Regions from separate parts of the Paenibacillus sp. FSL M7-1455 genome, predicted to be linked through region 2. Evidence: a T-box and tRNA genes for the amino acid it is inferred to sense, from the RefSeq annotation. Region 2 holds a T-box; the other regions hold tRNA genes.
The links. The T-box of region 2 lies ahead of leuS (leucine--tRNA ligase). A T-box ahead of a tRNA ligase gene usually reads a tRNA of that ligase, here a tRNA-Leu.
Positions count from the first base shown of each region.

Region 1: it has a tRNA-Leu gene. The T-box ahead of leuS (leucine--tRNA ligase) is inferred to sense a tRNA for this amino acid. The anticodon was not compared.
Region 3: it has a tRNA-Leu gene. The T-box ahead of leuS (leucine--tRNA ligase) is inferred to sense a tRNA for this amino acid. The anticodon was not compared.

Region 1 covers NZ_JBBORO010000001.1:1,720,360-1,723,632, reverse strand. The annotation lists gene NYE48_RS07950 (Cfr family 23S rRNA (adenine(2503)-C(8))-methyltransferase) at 1-272, shown strand, start outside; gene NYE48_RS07945 (CD3324 family protein) at 454-717, shown strand; partial or broken gene rplD (50S ribosomal protein L4) at 718-1,290, shown strand; tRNA gene NYE48_RS07935 (tRNA-Leu) at 1,472-1,556, opposite strand; gene NYE48_RS07930 (hypothetical protein) at 1,645-1,827, opposite strand; gene NYE48_RS07925 (carbohydrate ABC transporter permease) at 1,851-2,942, opposite strand; gene NYE48_RS07920 (carbohydrate ABC transporter permease) at 2,943-3,273, opposite strand, start outside.
Region 2 covers NZ_JBBORO010000001.1:4,200,074-4,203,346, reverse strand. The annotation lists gene NYE48_RS19420 (ISLre2-like element ISTco1 family transposase) at 1-679, shown strand, start outside; T-box leader at 886-1,131, shown strand; gene leuS (leucine--tRNA ligase) at 1,231-3,273, shown strand, end outside.
Region 3 covers NZ_JBBORO010000001.1:1,814,708-1,817,980, reverse strand. The annotation lists gene NYE48_RS08435 (ABC transporter ATP-binding protein) at 1-276, shown strand, start outside; gene NYE48_RS08430 (ABC transporter ATP-binding protein) at 273-1,232, shown strand; tRNA gene NYE48_RS08425 (tRNA-Leu) at 1,323-1,407, opposite strand; gene NYE48_RS08420 (hypothetical protein) at 1,636-2,058, shown strand; gene NYE48_RS08415 (hypothetical protein) at 2,258-2,473, opposite strand; gene NYE48_RS08410 (hypothetical protein) at 2,586-2,915, opposite strand; gene NYE48_RS08405 (xanthine phosphoribosyltransferase) at 2,999-3,273, opposite strand, start outside.

The DNA.
Region 1 (3,273 bases), 2.5 Mb from region 2:
TCCGGGGACAAAACGATTCAAATGAACATGCGGAAGCCATCGCTGCTTTGCTAAGGGACAGAGGTCCTTGGGAACATTTATACCATGTCAATTTGATCCCCTACAATTCAACCGACGTGACGCCCGAAAGCTTTCGCCAATCGGACAAAGACCGGGTTCGAAAGTTTGCCGGGATTTTAAAATTCCAAGGAATCAAGGTCACTGTGCGAACCCAATTCGGAACGGACATTGATGCAGCATGCGGTCAACTATACGGTCACGACAGTCAATGAGTTAGCACGAAAACATATCGATCAAGGAGAATGAATGATGTCTCGTCACAACCTTGCAATCACCCATGTTCAATTCCATGCAAAGACAGATATTTGGTGATATTTGCATGGAATAACGTCATCACCAATCATGCTGGCTTTGCTGCTTGAGATAGGATATGAATTCAAGGAGTGGGTCTTCATGAGATATATTAACGCGAACGCGATTCTCCCCAAAGAATTGGTCGAAAAGTTGCAAAATTTTGTGCAAGGCGAGTACCTTTATATTCCGGCAATCAAGGATCAACACAAACATTGGGGGGAATTATCCGGTTCCCGGGAGGAAATCGATCGGCGAAACCGGGACATCATGCACGCTTACGCTTGCGGTGCTTCGATTCAAGAACTCGCAGAATCTTACTGCCTTTCGGTTTATGCCATCCGAAAAATCATTTACAGCAAATAAAAACTTGAAGCATCCATTTTCGGCATCGTTCCCCATGAACCGGTTATGCATGAAGCCGTTGTCAATTACCTGGCAAATAAACGCAGAGGAACGCAATCTGCATTAACACGCGGTGAAGTTAGGGGCGGCGGCAGAAAACCGTATAAGCAAAACAAAATCGATCGGTCTAGAGCGGGTTCGATTCGCATGCCGCATTGGCGAGGCGGAGGAGTCGTGTTTGCTCCCAAACCCCGGGACTACAGCTACAAGCTCAATAAAAAGGTGAAGCGGCTCGCTCTAAAATCGGCATTGTCCAGCAAGGTCCAAAACAAAGAATTCATTGTCGTCGACGAGATCAAGTTGGAACATTACAGGACGAAGACCATCGTAGCTATGCTTCATGCTCTTGGGGCGGATAAAAAGGCGCTGATCGTTACGCCTACTATCGATAACATTGTGATGAAGAGCGCCAATAACATCCCTGGCGTGGAAACGGCCGCAGCCGATTCCCTCAACGTATACCAAATTCTGAAATGCGATCGATTCATCATCGCCAAAGAAGCCGTCACGATGATCACGGAAATGTACTCGTAAATGAGGCAAATACCATGCATGATTTGAATCCGTACTCATGACTTCTAAGCTCTATGACCGTTTCAAAGTCCCTTCTGCCCTGGTAGAGAACAACAACTTCATGATCAAAATACAAAAAAGCTCGATACAAAAAAGCTCGCAAACGGCTATAAAAGCAATCTGCGAGCTTTTTCTGATGTAATGCGGTCGAGAGGACTCGAACCTCCACGGGGGGTTAGCCCACACGGACCTGAACCGTGCGCGTCTGCCAATTCCGCCACGACCGCATATCGGTCATCGTCTTCGTCGAAAGCATTCTTTCGCGGCGACAAGATAGATCATATCATGACAAGCCTCTCATCGTCAAGCATTTTGTTAAAAAAAGTTTTCGAGAATAAAAGACGCCAATTTCGTCCTCCGCAAATGCCCCGGCCCTCCCCGAAAAAACACGGGCACATCCGCGCAAAGCCCCCGTTCCGGCGGCTCTTTCCGGACATGCCCCATGTTCGTGACCCAATAACGCAAAACATGACTGCGGTATTTTCCGATGTTTATCATTAAGCGGGAACTTCTTCCCTCGTTTACCCTTTCACCGAACCGCCCATCAACCCTCTGACGAAATATTTTTGCAGCAGGAAGAAAATCGCCAGCGGCATCAGCATGGAGATGAAGGCAGCGGACGTCAGCAGGTGCCAGTCGTTTCCGCGGGAGCCGACGAGGTCGGCGATCTTCATCGACATGACCTGCACTTCCGGCTGGTTGCCGATAAAGATGAGCGAAACCAGATAATCGTTCCATACCCACAGGAACTGGAAAATGCCGATCGAAGCCAGCGCAGGCACCGACAAAGGCAAAATCAGCCTGCTGAAAATGGTAAAATGGCTCGCGCCGTCGATAAAGGCGGATTCGAACAAATCCTTCGGCAGCTGGCTGATGAAGTTATACATGAAATAAGTGACCAGCGGCAGGCCAAAAGCCGAATGCGCCAGCCAGATGCCGAGATAGCTGCCGTTCAGGCCCAGCGCGGTATAATCCTTCAGCACCGGAATCAGCGCCACCTGCAGCGGAACGACCAGCATCGCGATGATGACCGCGAACAGCGTTTTCCGGCCGGGGAACCGCAGCCAAGCGAAGGCATAAGCGGCAAACGAAGCGATCAGGATCGGGATGACGGTCGCCGGGATGGCGATCGTCAGCGTATTCCAGAACGCTTGCGAGAGGCCCGTTCCCTTTTCCTTCGTTTCGCTGCCGTCCGGTCCTTTCAGCGTGTACTCTTTGCCGGAAATGACGTTTTTGTAGTTGTCGAGCGTCAGCTGGGTGCTCGCCACCCAACCCGGTTTTTGCACGCTGATCTCGCGGTTGCGGCGGTTCTCCCAAATAAGGCGCTCGTCTCCCGACTTTACGCCCGCTTTCAGCTGATCGTCGGAGTAGGTTTTGCCGTTCACTTCGATCGGCTGGCGCAGGTCCACGTCCCTGGACAGCTTGATCGTATCCGTCGTTTTCCATTCCTGATGCGGGAACACCTTCCACCAGCCGGTCTGAAGAATATCCGCGGCAGGTCTGAAGGAAGAAATCAGCAGGCCCACGGTCGGAATCAGCCAAATGAAGCAAATGATGCCAAGAATGAGGTTAACGAGCCACTTTTTGCCCTTTTTCTTCTTTTTTCCGGCCATTTAGAATCCCCCCTGCTTGCGGATTTGGCGAAGGTTGAAGTAGATCACAGGCAGCACCGCGATCAGGAGCACAATCGCCAGCGTCGAACCGTACCCGAAGTTGCGGTACATGAAGAACTGCCGGTAAAACTGCGTCGCCACCACTTCGGTGTCGTATTGGCCGCCCGTCATGACCATGACGACGTCGAATATTTTCAGCGTGAACACGATGATCGTCGTCGTGACCGTCAGCAGCGTCGTCGAGATATACGGGATGATGATGCGGAAAAAGATGCGGATCTCCCCCGCCCCGTCCACGCGCGCCGCTTCAAGGATGTCGTCGGGAACGCCT
Region 2 (3,273 bases):
GCGTTACGAAATCGACGAGAACACGTGGCTTGTGGTGAACGGAGACGGCGCGGCGTGGATCGGGGAATGTACATCCTACTTTCACCAATGTCTGTACATGCTGGACCGCTTTCATGTGGCGCGTGATTTGAAACGCTTTGTTGGTCATTTGCCGCAGGTGTGGGAGACCGTGAGACGGTCTTTGGCCAAACAGGATGCAGCCGCGCTTATGGCGGTCCTGGAAGGCGTGTCGGAGCAAGAGATAGCGGAAGAGAACCGGAAGGATTGGAAGCCGTATAAAAGATTTCTAAAGCGGCATGAGAAGCATTTGGACGACTACCGAAAAACACTCCAGGCGAAGGGGATCGACACAAGCGGCATGCGCCCGATGGGAAGCGCGGAATCGCAGATGCGTATATTCGCCAAGCGGACGAAGCGTGGCGGGTACAGTTGGAGTGAGCGAGGCGTCAGGGCGATGCTGAGGACGATGATGAGGATTCAAGAAGCGGGCACGGTGGTAAGAACGGTTGAAGGACAAGCGAGTAAGCAGGCAACGCCGCAGCAGTCGATAAACATGCGGCAATTGCTCAAGAACGTGACGCAACCGGTCAAGGGTTGTATCGCTGGAATGATTCGCATGCTGCAAGGACCGAAGCAAAGCAGCACAACGGGTATGGCACTCAAAGCACTTCGCGGATAACGGCAAAAAATTCTGACAAATCACTTGTGTTTGATGAAAGAACGAAGCAAAGCGCTTACAAGGAAGAGGTTCCTTCGGGGTTCGCGTTCCAGGCATCTTAAATGACTGCCCACGCTAGCTTGACACTGACCGAAAAAGCGAGCGGATTGACTAGAATTCGGGTTTTATATATAATATGACTTAATGTTTGACAACAATTTCATGACATGATGGCAATGATGAGGGGTAGTAGTTTCGGCGGTGTCACCCAGAGAGCCGGCGGTCGGTGCAAGCCGGTTGACGAAGCGGAATGAACTCGCCTCGGAGTCATGGTTTGAACGGGGGACGGATGAACCCTCCTTTCGTGAAAAACCATCGCCTCACCTCCGTTAAGGGTGCAAAGGGAGCGGAAGCAAAGCATGTTTTCCGCTAACTAGGGTGGTACCACGGGAATCAAACCTCTCGTCCCTAGCGCTAATACGCTATGGATTGCAGAGGTTTTTTTAATGAGATTCACGCGAATTTGCGGCCGCGCAAGGCGTCCGCCTGACTGTATGAGGGGGCATTAGTAGATGAGTGACAATCAGCAGGCTCAGGGGTATCATCCCCAGTCGATCGAGCCGAAGTGGCAAAAGTATTGGGATGAGCACCATACGTTCAAAACGGGCGAAGATCCCGGCAAACCGAAGTTCTATGCGCTGGACATGTTTCCGTACCCGTCCGGCGCCGGCCTTCACGTAGGCCATCCGGAAGGATATACGGCGACCGACATCGTATCCCGCTATAAAAGAATGCGCGGCTACAATGTGCTTCATCCGATGGGATGGGACGCGTTCGGCCTGCCGGCCGAGCAGCACGCGCTCGATACGGGCGAACATCCGCGCGACATCACGGTCAAAAACATCAACAATTTCCGCCGCCAGATCAAATCCCTCGGGTTCTCCTACGACTGGGACCGCGAGATCAGCACGACGGATCCGGAATATTACAAATGGACGCAGTGGATTTTCATCCAGCTGTACAAAAAAGGCCTCGCTTACGTAGCGGAACTTCCCGTGAACTGGTGCCCGGCTCTGGGCACGGTGCTGGCGAACGAAGAAGTCATCGACGGCAAAAGCGAACGCGGCGGCCATCCGGTCATCCGCAAGCCGATGCGGCAATGGGTGCTGAAAATCACCGAATACGCCGAGCGCCTGCTTGAAGATTTGGAGGAGCTCGACTGGTCCGAAAGCATCAAGGACATGCAGCGCAACTGGATCGGCAAATCCAAAGGGGCCGAAGTGAATTTCGCCATCGAAGGCCATAGCGGCCAATTGACGGTATTTACGACGCGTCCGGACACGCTGTTCGGCGCCAGCTACTGCGTGCTGGCTCCCGAGCATGAGCTCGTGGCCGAAATCACGACGCCGGAGCAGCAGGAAGCGGTCAAAGCGTACCAGGACCTTGCGGCCCGCAAAAGCGATCTGGAGCGCACGGATCTGGCGAAGGACAAAACCGGCGTATTCACGGGCGCCTATGCCGTCAATCCGGTCAACGGCGCGAAACTGCCGATTTGGATCGCCGATTACGTCCTCGCGGGTTATGGAACGGGCGCCATCATGGCGGTGCCGGGCCACGACACGCGCGACTGGGAATTCGCGAAGCAATTCGGCCTGGACATCATTGAGGTCGTCAAAGGCGGCAACGTGCAGGAAGAGGCTTACACCGGTGACGGCGAACACGTCAATTCCGGATTCCTGGACGGGCTGGGCACCGAAGAAGCGATCGCCAAAATGATCGCATGGCTCGAAGAAAACGGCAAAGGCCAAGGCAAAACGACCTACCGCCTGCGCGACTGGCTGTTCAGCCGCCAGCGTTATTGGGGCGAACCGATTCCGATCCTGCACCTCGAAGACGGAACGATGAAAACCGTGCCGGAAGACCAGCTTCCGCTGATGCTGCCGGACATCGACCAGATCAAGCCGTCGGGAACCGGGGAATCCCCGCTTGCGAACGTGACCGAATGGGTGGAGACGGTGGATCCGGAAACCGGCATGAAAGCGCGCCGCGAAACCAACACGATGCCGCAATGGGCCGGAAGCTGCTGGTATTACCTGCGGTTTATCGATCCGCACAACAAGGAAGCGCTCGTTTCGAAGGAAAAAGAGCGCGAGTGGATGCCGGTCGACCTCTACATCGGCGGCGTCGAGCACGCGGTGCTTCACCTGCTGTACGCCCGTTTCTGGCATAAAGTGCTTTACGACCTGGGCGTGGTCAGCACGAAGGAGCCGTTCCAAAAGCTGGTCAACCAAGGCATGATCCTGGGCACGAACAACGAAAAAATGAGCAAATCCCGCGGCAACGTCATCAACCCGGACGAAATCGTCGAAACCTACGGCGCGGATACGCTCCGCATCTATGAGATGTTCATGGGGCCGCTGGAGGCGACGAAACCTTGGAACGAAAACGGCGTGGAAGGCGCCCATCGCTTCCTGTCGCGCGTATGGCGCCTCGTCGTCAACGACGACGGCAGCCTGAATCCGAAACTGACGGACGGCGAAGGCAGCGACGACTTCAAACGCGTATGGCATAAAACGATCAAAAAAGTGACCGAAGACATGGAGCATATGCGTTTT
Region 3 (3,273 bases), 2.4 Mb from region 2:
AAGCGGGAAATATTCAAGCAGCCGCAGCACCCGTATACCCGGGGATTATTGCGATCCCTGCCGCGCATCGACCGGAGCAAGGATGAGCCCCTCGTGCCGATCTACGGCACGCCGCCCGATCTTTCCAATCCGCCGTCCGGCTGTCCGTTCTGGGCCCGCTGCGGGGATGCGATGCGCATCTGCCGGGAGCGGCTGCCGGAAACGACCGCCATCGGGGAAACGCACAGCGCAAGCTGCTGGCTGCTGCATCCGCTGGCACGGGAGGTGGCCAGATGAGCACAGAGCCATTGCTCCGGGTCCACCGGCTGAGCAAGCATTTTCACTTGGGACGGGGCCGGACCCTGAAGGCCGTCGATGACGTGAGCTTCAGCGTCCGCCAAGGAGAGACGCTTGGAATGGTAGGCGAATCGGGATGCGGAAAGTCGACGGCGGGACGGACGATCCTCCGCTTGTACGAGCCGACGGAAGGGGAAACCTGGTACGGAGGAACGAACATTTATCGGCTCAAGCCGCGCCAGCTGAAGGCGCTCCGCCGGGAGATGCAGATGATCTTCCAGGATCCCTACGCATCGTTGAATCCGCGCATGACGATCATGGACATTATCGGGGAGGCGCTGGATATTCACCGTCTCGCCGACAGCCGTTCGGCGCGCAGGCATCGGGTCGAGGAACTGCTCCACATGGTTGGCTTAAACCCCGATCATGCCACCCGCTACCCTCACGAGTTCTCGGGCGGACAGCGCCAACGTATCGGGATCGCCCGCGCGCTCGCGGTCGATCCGAAGTTCATCATTTGCGACGAGCCGATCTCGGCGCTGGACGTATCGATCCAGGCCCAGGTCGTCAACCTGCTGAAAGATTTGCAGAAACGGCTTGGACTGACGTACCTGTTCATCGCGCATGATCTGTCCATGGTCAAACATATCAGCGATCGCGTTGCCGTCATGTATTTGGGGCAAATCATGGAGCTGGCCGACAGCGAAACGCTGTATGCGGAACCGCTGCACCCGTACACGCGCGCGCTCATGTCCGCCATCCCCGTCCCGGATCCCGACGTGGAGGCGGGCAAGGAGCGGATCGTGCTCAGCGGCGAGCTTCCCAGTCCGCTCAAACCGCCAAGCGGCTGCCCCTTCCGGACGCGATGCCCTTACGCGGCGGCGGTCTGTGCGGAAAGCAAACCCGAGCTCCGGGAAGCGAAACCGGGGCGCATCGTCGCCTGCCACCTCGTTTAAGAAACCGCGACTCGCCAATTTCTTAGCGGATTGCATAAAAAAACAGACCCGTAAATTATGTTCATAATTTACGGGTCTGTTTATAAGCGATGCGGTCGAGAGGACTCGAACCTCCACGGGGGGTTAGCCCACACGGACCTGAACCGTGCGCGTCTGCCAATTCCGCCACGACCGCATATGTATTCATCGCTTGGCGCTTTCGTTGTTTTATAACTCTTTCGCGGCGACAAGATAGATCATACCATGATTTTAAAATATAGTCAACGCTTTTTCGATATTTTTTAGGGATCCATTTTATGTTTATGAAAATCGGAAGCAACTGCCAGCGAAAAAGCATTGATTAAAATGCGGCAGGCGGGATAAAATAAGAACATGAGTTCCCATGAAAGGCGGTGATCCTTACATGACTGCACCAGGCATAACCCGCGACGAACTGGCGCTGATCAAAAGTTATCTTCTGCTGCAATACATTCACAAAGTGTTTGAGCGGGACCTTCGCATCATGGAAGAAAGCGGCGTGTTCAAAACGCCCGAGCTGTACATGGAGGTGGTGGCCGGAGGCGACCGCCAAGCCTTAACGCTGCTGTCCGGCGTCAAACGCGAATTCAAAAGCCGCCGAATCCGCGTATACCGCATCCTTCAAGACGAACGCGGCATCGGCGCGGAATATGTATGCAGGGGTTACACGGGCGAAATGAACATTTTATGGCCGGCTTTCCGCAGCGAAATGATGGCCCGCATGAAGGCTTATCTGGGACTCGTTCCGAATGTCGGCACCGGCTTTTCTCCGGGCAACCCTCTTTCCCCTCCTGTTTCGACGACGTAAGGATACCCATGTCTTGCCCGCGGGCCGGGAGCCCAGGCTGAAGCCTGACGGAGTCTGGTTTGGAGCATCACGCTGGAACATGCATTCCCCAGCTGCAAAAAAGCCGCTTTAACACCGGAGAAACCCTGCTCTGCCATGTAGGCAGGAGGATTCCCCCAGGTTAAAACGGCTTTGCTTACAGCTATATCATCCCGAAAGCTCAAGCTTCGGGGTTTTTGCGGGGCTCGTCCGCCGGCTGGAACAAATAATTCCGGTCAAGCTTGACGACCTTCCGGTTGCGGCGCCGGATCAGCACATGATTGTCGTCCCACGCCACCACGATGCCTTTTACATCGTTTTCTTCAAGACTGTCGCGAACCACCCTGACCATTTCTCCGGAAAGGCGGTAGTTGTTGAGCTGTTCGTCGGTAATCATCGCAAGCGGCCTCCTTTCCTTTGTTCGTATCACAAAAAAAGACCTAAATGGATTCATTTAGGTCATATCTTTTGCAGCGGCTTGCCGGCTGAATTCCACATTCGTGCAAGAATTAGCGTTGCGCATGCTCTTTGCTGTCATTTTTCTCAAACCAAAAATCAAGCACTGTAGAAGACATCACCCGTTTTTCAACATACTCCACTTGATGAGGGGCGAACAAATCCTTCCAGGAAAAGTCAAGCTCATCACACATACGCACGATGGTCAGAAGTTCCGACCAGGCGACGTAACGTTTGTACCAGAAAAATTGAGGATGCTCCATCATGTAGGGATACAGATCATCAAACTCCGTATGTTTGCAATCCAATGCGCGTTCGAAATGATCTTTGGCTGCAGCCAGTTTATCGACGAAAAACTGTTCGGTTACCGGTTCTTTCCCCATTTCGCTGCCTCCCCTCTCGAGTTCTTAAGTATATTATAAGCGAAAAGGACGCCACTTGAAAGAAATTGTTTATATTTGGACGATCAGTCGGCAAAGGTGATGGTTCCGTGATCGAGCGACTCGATCCTTACAAGCGACTCCAAACGGATTCCCTGCTCGCGGATCGTGCGCGCGCCGGCCTGGAAGCATTTTTCGACGACGACGCCGAGGCCGGCCAGCTCCGCGCCCGAACGTTCGATAATTTTGACGAGCCCTCTGGCCGCATCGCCGTTGGCGATAATGTCGTCGATAAACAGCACCTTATCCTCTGGCCGGATGTACTTGCGCGACAGCATGATATCGGTGACGATCCCTTTCG